DNA from 3 places in the Ornithinicoccus sp. genome. Region 3 is predicted to be linked to each of the others. Evidence: riboswitches for the same ligand, from Rfam matches in the RefSeq annotation. Region 3 holds a riboswitch; each other region holds the start of a gene.
What was found. A riboswitch is a leader RNA that binds a small molecule or an ion and turns the genes downstream of it on or off. The one in region 3 is predicted to bind S-adenosylmethionine.
Positions count from the first base shown of each region.

Region 1: another riboswitch for S-adenosylmethionine. It lies ahead of AC1QRC_RS05155 (flavin reductase family protein); the one in region 3 lies ahead of AC1QRC_RS02355 (LLM class flavin-dependent oxidoreductase).
Region 2: another riboswitch for S-adenosylmethionine. It lies ahead of AC1QRC_RS04745 (bifunctional o-acetylhomoserine/o-acetylserine sulfhydrylase); the one in region 3 lies ahead of AC1QRC_RS02355 (LLM class flavin-dependent oxidoreductase).

Region 1 covers NZ_CM169976.1:984,147-988,617, forward strand. The annotation lists gene sfnG (dimethylsulfone monooxygenase SfnG) at 1-1,121, opposite strand, end outside; gene AC1QRC_RS05155 (flavin reductase family protein) at 1,123-1,668, opposite strand; SAM riboswitch class I at 1,868-1,958, opposite strand; gene AC1QRC_RS05160 (hypothetical protein) at 2,070-2,765, opposite strand; gene sigK (ECF RNA polymerase sigma factor SigK) at 2,839-3,402, shown strand; gene AC1QRC_RS05170 (anti-sigma factor) at 3,399-4,232, shown strand; gene AC1QRC_RS05175 (class F sortase) at 4,242-4,471, opposite strand, start outside.
Region 2 covers NZ_CM169976.1:897,640-902,110, reverse strand. The annotation lists gene AC1QRC_RS04755 (hypothetical protein) at 1-382, shown strand, start outside; gene AC1QRC_RS04750 (hypothetical protein) at 410-1,522, opposite strand; SAM riboswitch class IV at 1,664-1,780, shown strand; gene AC1QRC_RS04745 (bifunctional o-acetylhomoserine/o-acetylserine sulfhydrylase) at 1,997-3,307, shown strand; gene metX (homoserine O-acetyltransferase MetX) at 3,307-4,471, shown strand, end outside.
Region 3 covers NZ_CM169976.1:447,509-451,979, reverse strand. The annotation lists gene thyX (FAD-dependent thymidylate synthase) at 1-124, shown strand, start outside; gene AC1QRC_RS02370 (SHOCT domain-containing protein) at 228-602, shown strand; gene AC1QRC_RS02365 (MarR family winged helix-turn-helix transcriptional regulator) at 655-1,116, shown strand; gene AC1QRC_RS02360 (alpha/beta fold hydrolase) at 1,113-1,961, shown strand; SAM riboswitch class IV at 2,007-2,122, shown strand; gene AC1QRC_RS02355 (LLM class flavin-dependent oxidoreductase) at 2,148-3,284, shown strand; SAM riboswitch class IV at 3,682-3,796, shown strand; gene AC1QRC_RS02350 (LLM class flavin-dependent oxidoreductase) at 4,038-4,471, shown strand, end outside.

The sequences.
Region 1 (4,471 bases), 540 kb from region 3:
AGTTCCCGCACCAGCGGGATCACCTGCTCCCCGAATCGCTCGACGTCCTCGCGCACGTGCAGGAAGCCCAACAGCACCAGGTCGACCCCGGCACGCTTGTAGTCCACGATCCGCCGGGCCACCTGTGCGGGAGTGCCGATCAGACCGGTGCGGAAGCCGTCGTTGTACTGCACCAGGTCCTTGAACTCACTGTCGGCCCACATCCCCTTCTTGTCCGAGGTGGCCGCGCCGGCCTGCTTCACCGCGTTGCCGAAGTCGTTGACCTTGTCGACGTCGGCCTTGGCGATGACCTCCTCGACGACGCCGCGGGCCTCGTCCTCGGTGTCCCGCACGACGGCGAAGCCGTTGATGCCAAAGCGCACCCTGCGACCGTGCGCGGCGGCCTGGCCACCGACGTCCTCGATCTGCTCGGCGGCTCCCTCGACAGTGTTGCCGTTCATGAAGTACCAGTCGGACAGGCGGCCGGCCATGGCCCGAGCCGAGGTGGAGTTGCCGCCCTGGAACACCTCCGGCTGCAGTCGCGGCTGGGGCCGGAAGGTGACGTCGCGGGTCCGGTAGAAGTCGCCGCGGTAGGTGAAGTCGTCCTCGGCCCACAGCCCGCGCAGCACCTCGATGAACTCCTCGGCGCGACGGTAGCGCTCCTCGTGGTCCAGCCAGGGCAGGCCCAGGTCCGTGTACTCCTTCTTGAACCACCCGGAGACGACGTTGAGGCAGAACCTGTTGTCGTGCAGGTCCTGTGCGGTGGCACCGAGCTTGGCCAGCACGGTCGGCGGCCACTGTCCCGGGTGGACCGCGGCGATGACCTTGAGACGTTCGGTGGCGGACAGCAGCCCCAGGGAGAAGGAGACCGACTCGTGCTGGGCGTCGGCCCCGTAGGAGGCCAGGTACCGCACCTGGGTCAGGGCGTAGTCGAAGCCGACCCGTTCGGCGGCGCGGGCCACATCGAGGTTGTAGTCCGGCGTGTGGTTGGTCCGCTGGTCGATGGTCGAGACCACCAGGCCACCCGAGACGTTGGGGACCCAGTAGGCGAAGGCGAGCGGGTCGGACCCCGGCTGGCCCGTGGTGGGGGCTGTCGCGGCGGGGGCTGCCGTGCTCGGGCGGTCGGTCGTGTCGTCGGTCATGTCAGGCTCCGATCGTGGTGGGCAACGGGGTGAACCGGCCGGCGTGGTGCACCAGGGGATTGCCGGCCGAGGAGACGGCGTGCTCGACCCGGGCGATCGCGACGAAACTGTCGCCGGCGTCGACCAGGTCGTGGATCCGGGTGATGAGTCGTGCGGTGCTCCCGTGGACCGCTGGCAGCCCGTGGTCGTCGTAGGACCATGCGCCGTCGTCGACGAAGCGCTTGCTGCGGTCGCGGGCGAAGCGGTCGGCCAGCTGCTGCTGGTCCTCGCCGAGCAGGTGCAGGGCTGCGCGCTGGGTCTGCGCGATGGTCACGAGGGAGGAGGAGGTCTTGGCGACGTTGAACGACACGAGCGGCGGGGACAGCGACACCGACACGACGGAGATCGCGGTGAAGCCGACGGGGCCCCGGGAGCCGGAGCCGGTGACGACCCATGCGCTGGCGGCGGCCCGCGCGAAGGTGCCCCGTAGGTCCACCACCGGTGGGGTGGGCTCCGCTGGTGGCGCGGCGTGGGGTCGGGCAAGGGTGGGGGACAGGCTGATGGTCATGGCGTACTCCTGGAATCAGGTGCGTGCAGGGGGCCCGGGTCGGGCCAGGCGAGAGGGTGATGCGGTGCGTGGCGAAGCTGCGAACGGCGGTCTGGCGCGTCAGGGACGACAGGCGCTGACCGCCCGGCGCATCAGGTCGACGGTGCGACGCAGGTGCGGGGCGTGGGCCGCGCGAGGGCGCTGATGGTGCTGCACGATTCCTCCATCGATCCTGGCGTGAGCACCTGCCCCGCCGGGGGTGGTTGCTGCGGCGTCAACGAGCCAGGTCTCTCGGCCGCTCTGGATGGGTGACGCCAGTCGATCACAGGATCTTCGGTCCTGTCAATCGAGAGATCTGGTCGGCCGCAGGATCAGCGGGCTTGGCGTGGTGGTTCGGCGGCACCGGAGTCGAGTGCAGCGCGTCAGCGTGCTGCGACGTCATCATGCATTGACGTCAGCCTGCCGGCACGCGCAGGTGGACGGCGCGGAGCAGGGTGAACGGTCCCGGCAGCGGGAGCCGGATGCCGGTGAGGGCCTCGGCCGCGGTCAGGCCGACCGCCAGGTCGGGGTCCGGGTCCGGGCCCAGGATCTCCGCGCTCCGCCGCGACGCTCGCCGCCCGCAGGGCGCCGAGCAGAGGGGCTGCGGCGGGTGGTGCGTCGGCGGGTGACGCGTGGGTGCGTGCGGCGTCGGCGGGTGCGGTGTCGGCGGGTGCGGTCTGGGCGGGCAGGTCGTGCTCCTCTGCGGTCTCCCCGTCCACGGCCGAAGTGACGGTGACCCCCCGCGTCGGGTCCCACCGCACGACGACAGCCACCCCGCCCAGCGAGAGCGGGTCGGCCAGGAGCGCGATGTCGGTGCCGACCGGCTCCAGCACGACGGCGCCGCCCAGGGCCGGGATGAGCCCCGTCACGGGGTCGGATCCCTCGGTGCTGTTGCGCCGGACGATGCTGGCCAGGCGGGTCCGGGAGGGCGTCGCCCGACGCAGGTGCACGACCTCGCCGACCCGGTAGTGGTCCCGCCCCCGCACCCAGATCGCGCAGCCGGAGGTGCGCAGTGGCGCGGCCCAGCGGTGCACCAGCGACCGGTAGTGGGCGAGGGCTTCGTCCATCTCGCCGGTCATGGTCACACCGTAGTGCCCCGCCCGACCCTCCTTCTCCCGGACGAGGGCCCCGCCATGGGGCAGGATGGGGGCGATGCGAGGTGACCAGGACGGCCCGGCCCTGGCGACGCGACTGGTCGCCGTGGCTCGTGGTGACCAGGCGGCCTTCGCCGACCTCTATGACTCGACGGCGCCCCGGGTTTACGGACTGGTGCTGCGCGTCCTGCGGGACCGGTCCCAGGCCGAGGAAGTCACCCAGGAGGTGTTCCTACAGGTGTGGCGGACGGCGAGCTCCTTCGACCCCGACCGGGGCAGCGCGATCTCCTGGCTGCTGACGCTGGCGCACCGCCGCGCGGTCGACCGGGTGCGCTCCGTCGTGGCCCAATCCGCGAGGGACGACGCCTACGAATCACAGCGGACCACGCCCCCGTTCGACGTCACCGCGGAGGCGGTCGAGGAACGAATGGAGGCGACTCGGGTGCGTGACGCGCTCGGGGAACTCACCCCGGCCCAGCGGGCGGCCATCGAACTCGCGTACTTCGAGGGCCTCACCCACCGGGAGGTCGCGGAGCGCCTCGACGTGCCGTTGGGCACGGCGAAGACCCGGATCAGGGACGGGTTGGGCAAGATGCGGGACACGATGGGAGGTGGACAGTGAGCGACCAGGAGCACCGGGGCGCAGACCCCGGCGGGACCCGGGACGGCGATGCCGACCCGGCAGAGCCGACGGTGCACGACCTCGTGGGCGCCTATGTGCTGGATGCCGTCGACGACCGGGAACGCGCCGAGTTCGAGGAGCACCTGGCCTCCTGCCCCGACTGCCGGCGGGAGGTCGCCGAGCTCGCCGACCCCGTGGTCGACCTGAGCGTCGGGCTGGAGGAGGAGCCCCCGGCGGGACTGCGCGCGCGGCTGCTGGAGCAGATCGCGCAGGAGCCTCCGGCCGTGGTCCCGCTGCGGGGCCGGGAGGACGACGCTGACGGTGAGCTCGGCAGCGCCGAGGACTCGGATGCCACCACGGGAGAAGCGGCCGCGGCGGCCGAGCGACGCGCCTGGTGGGTGGGCATCGCGGCGGCGGCAGCCGTCATTGTCGGCGCGGTGGCGGTGACGCAGTGGGTGACCAACGACGTCCCCGCGCCGGTGGTCGTGGCCGAGGACGTGTTGGAAGCCCCGGACGCGGTGCGGCACACCGAGACGCTCGGGGATGTGACCGTCACGGTGGTGACGGCCGCCTCGTTGGACTCGACCGTCTTCGTTGCCGAGGGCATGGAGGAGGCCCCGGAGGGTCAGGACTACCAGCTGTGGTTCGTCCACGAGGACGGCACTGCCGTCTCCGCCGGGCTGATGCCGCGCACTGGCGCCGACACCACCGAGATGGTCCTGGAGGGGGAGTCCGGCGGTGCCGTGGCGGTGGGGGTGACCCTCGAGCCGGCCGGCGGCTCCGAGCAGCCGACGAGCGACCCCCTGGTGGCCGTGCCGATCGAGGGCTGACCGGTCGGCTCAGGCCCCGGGCACCCACCGGGCGAAGACCACGATGTTGTCGACGTGGGCCCCGCGGTCCGGGTCGTACAGGCCCCCGCAGGTGATCAGGCGCAGCTCTGGGCCCTCGGTGTTGCCGTAGACCGTGACCTTGGGGAAGGCGTCCTTGGGGAAGCTCTCGGTCCCGTATACCTCGAAGGTCACCGTGCGCCCGTCCTCCCGGTCCACCTCGACGAGGTCGCCAGGACGTA
Region 2 (4,471 bases), 450 kb from region 3:
GGTGCCCCCGGAGGAGGACACCACCCGCGCGCTCGCGGCCGACACGACGACACGGATGGACCACCCCGAGCACAGCGCCCCGGGCAGCGGCACCGGTACCTCCGCCGGAGGGCCGCCGGTGGAGCAGCACCCCACCTCGCCGGACTCGGGCACTCCGGGCGCCGCCGCGGCGGAGCGGCTGCCCGCCCCCGGTGGGCCAGCGTGGGGCACCGTGGCCTTCGGGGTGGTGTGCCTGGCCGTGGCCGGGGGTGCCCTGACCCTCCAACTCTTCGACGTGACGGTCGACTGGCGGTATGCCGTGCCCGTCGCCTTCGCGGGGTTGGGCGCTCTGCTCGTCCTCGTCGGGCTGGTCGGGCTCACCAGTCGGCGCCAGCGGGACTGACGGGGTCGGACCCGGCAGGTCGGGTGCCTACAGGCCCGTCGGCTCGGGCATCGGCGGCACCTCGTTGCAGACTCCCACCGGCAGCACCTCGGTCAGCGACAGGTGCGCTGCGCCGCCGGGCGCCGTGACCGGGTAGTCCAGCTCGCCGACCCCGTCGGCGAACCGGGCCGGGGAGGGCTGGGCCACGTCGAAGCCGTCGGCGAAGGTGATCGACTCGACGAGGGGCCAGTCGGCAGCCAGTGCGGACCGGGCCGCCAGGTCGGCCCTGGCCTCCTCTTCGCCCGTCCCGGCGGGATAGGCGAGCCGGAACGTGGCCGTCCGGCCGGTGAAGGCGACCGCCACTGCCTCGACCGGCAGGAGTGCCTCGACGTCGTGGGCCGCGGTGACCTCGTCCTGGTGCTCGATGGTCGCGTCGACCCCGAGCGCGTCATGGAACGGGATGCACCCCCGCCGGAGGTAGAGAGACTCGGCGTCCACATCCGCCAACCGCCCGATGGCAGGGTCGGTGGCGAGGGGCAGGGCCTCCGGGCCTACGGCACCCCTGACCACCACCCGCTCCGGCAGGACCAGCTCGGCACCGGCGACCGCGTCCACCTCGTCGGTCAGCGCCCGTTCCACCCCCGCCACGCCGAGGTCGGGGCGCAGCCCGAGCGCCATCCCCGGCGCCTCGCCCGCCCACCGTGCCTCCCAGTCGACGTCGTCCTGCGTGAAGCCGTACTCGAGCATGAAGAGTGAGTTGTCCTCCCGCAGCGCCCCGTCCGTCAGGAGCACGGTGCTGGCCGGGACCTGCTCCCAGAACTCGACCCGGTCCGTCATCAACCAGTCCGAGGTCATGTCGGGGACGCCCAGCCGCGCCCTGATCGCGTCGAAGTCGGTGATCGTGACGTGCGTGACGTCCTCCGGCACCAGGAACAGCCCCGCCCCCGCCGGAGTGCCCCCGGGGGACGTCCCCGAGTCCGTGGCTCCGGACGTGTCGTCCCCCGGCGGCGCCGCGGTCGCCCCAGCCACCGGGGTCGCCCCAGCCTCCGCGGTCGAGGTCGGGTCGGTCGCGTCGGCGGTGTCGTCGTCCGTCCCGGCGCAGGCTGTGAGCGAGACCACGACGACGGCCAGGACTGCGGCGCGGCCGGTGCTGGGCTGCATGGAACGACACTAGTAGCCCGGCTTATGCCGAAGTACTACAACACAAGGTCGCGGATGTCCGCAGATTCTTCATGAGAGCCTCCCGCGCATTGGTCGTAGCCGCATTGACTTCGGTCACAGCGTGCTGTTAGATCTCTGACAGGTCATGAGTCCCAGCACCAAGCCCCGGCTTGCTGGGCGGCAACCCTCCACTCGCGGTGGGGTGCCCCGGGTGATGACCTGGCGGGACGTCACACGACGTTCCCGCAAGCGCGGGCCACTCACCCGAGAGGCCCAGCAGACGCCGTAGAAGGAGCGCCGCTGTGACCTGTCGAATGTGTCGCCACTGACACCCGGACACTGCCGCCTGCCGTAGGCGGGCGCGCGCGTCCCCCGTGAAGCCCACCTGCGCCGGGGTCCTGCCCGCAGGGCCCTCGCGCGACATCCGCACCACACCCGCAGAACCCTCCCCACGACATACAGGAGATCCCCACCATGAGTTGGTCCTTCGCCACCCGCCAGATCCACGCCGGGCAGACCCCCGATGCCGTCACCGGCGCGCGGGCCCTGCCCATCTACCAGACGACCTCGTTCGTCTTCGACGACGCCGACGTCGCCGCCGCCCGCTTCAACCTCGAGGACCTCGGTCCGGTCTACACGCGCATCGGCAACCCGACCTCCGAGGTGGTGGAGAACCGGATTGCCGACCTCGAGGGCGGGGTCGGCGCCCTGCTGCTCGCCTCCGGGCAGGCCGCCAGCACCCTGGCCATCCTCAACGTGGCCTCCGCCGGCGACCACCTGGTCGCCTCGCCCAGCCTCTACGGCGGCACCCAGAACCTGTTCGCCCACACGCTGCCCAAGCTGGGCATCGAGGTCACCTTCGTCGAGGACCCGACCGACCCCGAGTCGTGGCGTGCCGCAGCCCAGGACAACACCAAGGCCTTCTACGCGGAGTCCCTGGCCAACCCGAGCAGCGAGGTGCTCGACACCGTCGCCGTCTCGACGGTCGCCCACGAGGTCGGTGTCCCGCTCATCGTGGACAACACCATCCCGACCCCGTTCCTGCACCGCCCGATCGAGCATGGCGCCGACATCGTCGTCCACTCCGCCACCAAGTACCTCGGCGGCCACGGCACGTCCATCGGCGGCGTGATCGTCGACAGCGGCAACTTCGACTACGCGCAGTACCCGGAGCGGTTCCCCGGATTCAACACCCCCGACGAGAGCTACCACGGGCTGGTCTTTGCCCGGGACCTCGGCGTGGGCAGCCCGCTCGGGGCCAACCTGGCCTACATCCTGAAGGCCCGCGTACAGCTGCTGCGTGACATCGGCCCGGCGATCTCGCCGTTCAACGCCTTCCTCATCGCCCAGGGCCTGGAGACCCTGTCGCTGCGCGTCGAGCGGCACGTCGCCAACGCCAAGCAGGTGGCCAACTGGCTGCTGGACCACGAGCAGGTGCAGTCAGTGTCCTACGCCGGGCTGCCGGGCCACCCGTCCTACGAGCTGGCCCAGAAGTACCTCCCCGGCGGCGCCGGCGCGGTCCTCGCCTTCGAGATCGAGGGGGGACTGGAGGCCGGCAAGCGCTTCGTCTCCGCCCTGGAGCTGCACTCCAACGTCGCCAACATCGGCGATGTCCGGTCGCTGGTGATCCACCCCGCCTCGACCACCCACCGCCAGCTCACCGAGGAGGCCCAGCGCGCAGCCGGGGTCACCCCGGGACTGGTGCGGCTGGCCGTCGGGATCGAGCACGTCGACGACATCCTGGCCGACCTTGAGGTCGGCTTCGTGGCGGCCAAGGGGGCCTGATGCCGGTCGGGCTGTCCGCCGGATCCGGACGACGCTCCCGCGTCGTCGGTGACCTCACCCTGGAGTCCGGGCAGATACTGCCGGGCGCCCGCCTCGCGTACGAGTCGTGGGGACGTCTGAACGAGGCGGGCGACAACGCGGTGCTGGTGCTGCACGCACTCACCGGGGACTCCCACGTCGAGGGTGAGACCGGACCGGACAGCCCGACCGCGGGGTGGTGGCCCGGCCTCATCGGGCCGGGTCGCCCCCTCGACACCGACCGCTACTTCGTGATCGCACCGAACGTCCTCGGCGGCTGCCGAGGCAGCACCGGGCCCTCCTCCCCGGGACAGGACGGTCGGCCGTGGGGTTCGCTCTTCCCCCGGCTGACCGTCCGGGACCAGGTGCGCGCCGAGGCGGCCCTGGCCGACCGGCTCGGGATCCGATCCTTTGCCGCCGTGATCGGTGGGTCGATGGGCGGTATGCGGGCGCTGGAGTGGGCGGTCACGTTCCCCGGGCGGGTGCGCCGCTGCCTGCCGATCGCGACATCCGCTGCCGCCACGGCCGACCAGATCGCGTGGGCCACGCCGCAGCTGTACGCGATCCGGTCCGACCCCGGCTACGTCGGCGGCGACTACTACCCAGGGCCCGGTCCGCGCGCCGGTCTGGAGGTGGCCCGCCAGATCGCCCACGCCACATACCGCAGCGCGGGTGAGCTGGGCGAACGGTTCGGGGCCTCCCCCCAGCAGGGCGAGGATCCGTCGCACGGCGGGCGGTATGCCGTGCAGTCCTACCTGGAGCACCACGGGCGCAAGCTGGTCCGCCGCTTCGACGCCAACACCTACCTGGTGCTGACCGAGGTGATGAACGGCCACGACATCGGCCGGGACCGCGGCGGGGTCACGGCCGCCCTGCGCCGCATCACCGCCGACCTGACCGTGGCCGTGGTCGACAGCGACCGGCTGTTCACCCCCGAGGACGGCGCCGTCATCGCCACCGCGCCCAGTTGTCGGGGCCTGGTCACCATCGCCTCGCCCTACGGGCACGACGGGTTCCTGGTCGAGACCGAGCAGGTCTTCGCGATCATCGCCGACGCCCTCGCGGACCGACCAATCGGTGCCTCGGCACCGGCACAGTCCGCGACGCGGGACGGCGCGCCCCCCGAGCAGGCGCCTGCCGACGGGG
Region 3 (4,471 bases):
GGGTCTGCGCAGCGCCCCCGACGCCCTGCACGAGATCCGGCAGGTCGCGGCCGAGATGGAGCGCATCTTCGCCGAGACGATGCCGCTGACGCATCGTGCGTGGCGGGCCTCGGCGTCCGACTAGGGCGGGTGCGGGACTTTGGTCTCTGGTCAGCAGGGGCGGGGAGGTCTACCGTCGGAATAGTGCGGATCTGAGCCACTCTTCCGCCCAGGACAAAGGACGACCCGTGAACGTCTGGAACTTCTTCTGGCTCATCATCGAGCTCTTTCTCTTCTTCGCCTACATCGTCGTGCTGTTCCACATCATTGGCGACATCAGCCGCGACCGGGAGCTGTCGGGGGTGAAGAAGGCGCTGTGGGTGCTGGGCCTGCTGTTCGTCCCCTTTGTCACTGCACTGGCCTACCTGATCGTGCGCGGCGACGGCATGGCCACGCGCCAGCATGCCGCGGTCACCCGTGCCGTCGAGCAACAGGAGGCCTACCTGCGAGGGGTCGTCGGCACCGGTCCCGCCCAGGAGATCGCGGCCGCCAAGTCGTTGCTCGACTCGGGTGCGATCACCGACGAGGAGTTCAGCACGCTCAAGGCCAAGGCGCTGGCGTAGGTCACCGAAAGTCTTTTGACAAGCAACTTGTCGTTATGACAGTCTGCTTGTCATGTCTCGAGGGGTTCGACTGTATGACGTGCTGCGGCGGATCCGGCCCGTCCACGAACTGTCCGCCCGGGCGGTGAGCGACGGGCTCGCTGACACCGACCTCACCGTCCCGATGCGTGCCGTCCTGGAACGGCTGCACGACGACGGTCCCCAGCCGGTGCCGGCGATCGCCCGGTCGCTCTGTGTGACGCGGCAGGGGGTGCAGGCGCTGGTCGACGAGGCCAAGCGGCTCGGATACGTCGAGACCCGGCCCAACCCCAGCCATCGCCGCTCCCACCTGATCGTGCTCACCGAGGCCGGCCACACGGCATACGAGTCCGTGCACGCCGCGGAGCTGGTGCGGCTGGACCGCCTGGCCACCGACCTCGATCCCGATGACGTCGAGGCTTGTGTCCGGGTCCTCGACCACCTCGTCCGCGGGCTGGCCGCGGGCGTCACCGAGCCAGAGAAGGATGGATCATGACGCGCCGGAGCACGACGACCCCGACCGGGACCACGACCGGGCGCCTGGACGTGCCGGGCGGCCACATCGCGTATGTCGAGGCGGGCGCGGGTGCACCGCCGATCGTGCTGCTGCACGCCGGCTACGTGGACCGCAGGATGTGGACGCGCGAGCTCGCGCACCTGTCGCGGCGGACCCGGACCGTGGTGCCCGAGGCGCGGGCGCACGGCGAGTCGTCGACGCCCTTCACGCCGTTCCGCCAGTGCGACGACGTTGCTGCGCTCGTGCGGGAGCTGGGCGCCGGCCCGGCGGTGCTGATCGGGGTGAGCATGGGTGCCAGTGCCGCGCTCGATACGGCGCTCGAGCACCCCGACGTGGTGAGGGCGTTGGTGATCAGCGGCGCCGGGACCAACGAGCCGGTCTGGGACAGCCCGGAGATAGGAGCGCTGTTGGCGGAGCGGGACCGGGCGGAGCGGGAGATGGACGCTCCGGCCTGGCTCGCCGCCTCGCTCCGGGCCAACATCGGCCCCGACCGGCCGCTGGAGGACGTCGATCCGGCCTTCGTCAGCCTGGTGCAGCAGATGGAGCAGGACTTCGTGGCCACCCATGTCCGTCCCGGGGTGGTGCCGCCCTCCCACGTGACGGGTTCGTGGGAGCGGCTCGGCGAGATCCCGGTGCCGGTGCTCGGCATCGTCGGCGAGCTGGACTACGTCGACCACCACCGGATGTGTGAGCGGGCGGTCGCCGCCGTGCAGGACGGGCGGGGTGTCGTGCGGATCACCGGGGCCGGGCACCTGCCCAACCTGGAGGCTCCCGAGCGGTGGGAGGACGCCGTCGACGAGTTCCTGGACCAGATCAGGGTCTGAGGGCAGGTTGTCGGGCCTGCTCGGCGGGTCGGTATCCTCGGTGCCGGTCGAGAGTTCCGGTGTCCAAGCCCTGGCTGAGCCGGACGGCAACCCTTCCGCATGGTGACGGGGTGCTCCAGGTGATGACCAGGCTGGCCCGCCCGGGTCGGCAAGCACGTATGCCGCTCTCACTCCAGGAGTTCTCAGATGGCCGTCCCGTTGGGTGTCCTCGACCTCGTTCCCGTCAGCAGCGGTGCGACCGCCGCACAGGCGCTGGCCCACAGTCGCGACCTGGTGCGTCGGGCGGAAGAGGCGGGCTATCACCGCTACTGGTTCGCCGAGCACCACCTCAACCCCGGCGTCGTCGGGTCCTCACCCGCCTTGACCATCGCGCTCGCAGCCGGGGACACCAGCCGGATCCGGCTCGGGTCCGGTGCGGTGCTCGCCGGGCACCGCACCGCGCTGTCGATAGCCGAGGAGTTCGCGCTCCTGGCCGCTGCCTTCCCGGGGCGGATCGACCTGGGTCTGGGCCGCTCGGGAGTGCGGCGGGCACCTGGGGTGGGCCAGCCGGCAGGTCCGCCCCCGTCCCCGCCCGCGGTGGCCGAGCACACCACCCCCGAGGGTTTGCTGATCCCGGCGCCGGTGGCGCTCGGGCCGTTGCTGTCCGGGCCCCGGTTCAGCGCCAGCCAGTCCCTGCTCTACCTCGAGGGCTCCCAGCCGGAGGGATATGCCGAGATCGTCACCGCGATCCAGGACATCCTGGGCGGCGCCCTGGAGGTCGAGGGACTCGCTCTCCCCGAGGCCGCCGCCGACACCCCGAGCGACCCCGAGCTGTGGATCCTCGGGAGCTCCAAGGGCGAGTCGGCGGCCCTCGCGGGCACACGGGGCCTGCGCTTCGGCGCGAACTATCACGTGGCGCCCTCCGGGGTCCTGGACGCAGTCAGCCACTATCGCGACAGCTTCGTCCCCGGAGTGGGCCTGGCGGCACCGCACGTCACGGTGTCGGCGGACGTCGTCGTCGCGCCGACCGACGAGGAGGCCGAGCTCCTGGCAGCCGGCTATGGCCAGTGGGTCGCCTCGATCCGCACCGGCCGTGGCGCGATCCCCTACCCGTCCCCGGAGGAGGCTGCGGCTGAACCGCTGCCGGCGGAGGAGGAGGCGCTCGTGGCAGACCGGGTGAGGACGCGATTCGTCGGCAGCCCCGAGCGGGTTGCCGACCAGCTCGCGGTCCTCCAGGCCGCCAGCGGCGCGGACGAGCTGCTCGTCACGACCATCACGCACGACTACGAGGCGCGCGCCCGCTCCTTCGAGCTGCTCGCCGCCGCCTGGCACGCCCGCCCCTAACTCGACCGGACGGGCGGGCTGGCGATCTAGCGGGTGACCGGACGGGTGGTCTGGCGATCTAGCGGGTGGCCGGACGGGTGGTCTGGCGATCTAGCGGGTGGCCGGACAGGTGGTCTCGCGCTGCCGGGCGGCACGCTGTCGGTCTGCCGCATCCTCACGCAACTGTCTCGGCTCCCTGCCATGGGCTGGGTGGCGGGGGTGATCTCCAGGCGACCCGTCTGGTGGCGGGTAGGACCGCCAGACCACCCGTCTGGTGGCGGGTAGGACCGCCAGCCGACCCGTCTGGTGCCGGGTAGGAGCGCCAGACCACCCGTCCGGTCGGGAGTGAGGGAGGTCACGTCGGGGAGATGCATAACGCAGTTGACTTGATCAACCAAGGTTGTGTTATGTTCATCTCGGTCATGAGCCCCAGCGTCAAGCCCTGGCTTGCTGGGCGGCAACCCTCTCTCGCAGTGGGGTGCTCCAGGTGAGGACCGGGCCGTTCGCAAGACCGCGATCGGCAAGTGCGACACCCACGGAGGTCCCTCCCTTGAAGACGGTCACCCCGGACCCGCAGCACGTCCGGACCTCGTTCGTCCCCCGCGGCATGACTCTCCTCGCGACCGCCGCGCGCCCCGAGATGCCCTCGGTGCGCGCGCGCAGTTGTTGTCGCTGAGCGACCCGCGCCCCGCACCGCCTCCGCACCAGCCCCGGGGACCCGCTCCCCGCCCAGCCCGGTCCGACGACGGACCAGCCTCCCTCCAGGAGTTTCCCTTGAGTTCTGTCCTGCCTACCCCCGAATCCCCGCTCCACCTCGCCGTGGCGCTCGACGGCACCGGGTGGCACCCCGCCTCCTGGCGCCGCGCCGGTGCCCGCGCCACCGAGGTCTTCGGCGGCCGCTACTGGGCCGACCAGGCCCAGGTCGCCGAGCGCGGTCTGCTCGACTTCCTGACCATCGAGGACTCCCTCGGCCCGCAGTCCCCGACGCCGTTGGGCAGCGGGCAGGGTCCGGACCCCAGCCGGCTGCAGGGCCGGCTGGACGCCTCGCTCCTCGCCAGTTGGGTCGCCACCCGGACCGAGCGGATCGGCATCGTCCCGACCATCACGACGACGCACACCGAGCCGTTCCACGTCTCCAAGAACCTGGCCACGCTGGACCACGTCAGCCTGGGGCGGGCGGGGTGGCGGGTGCAGACCTCCCCGAGCGC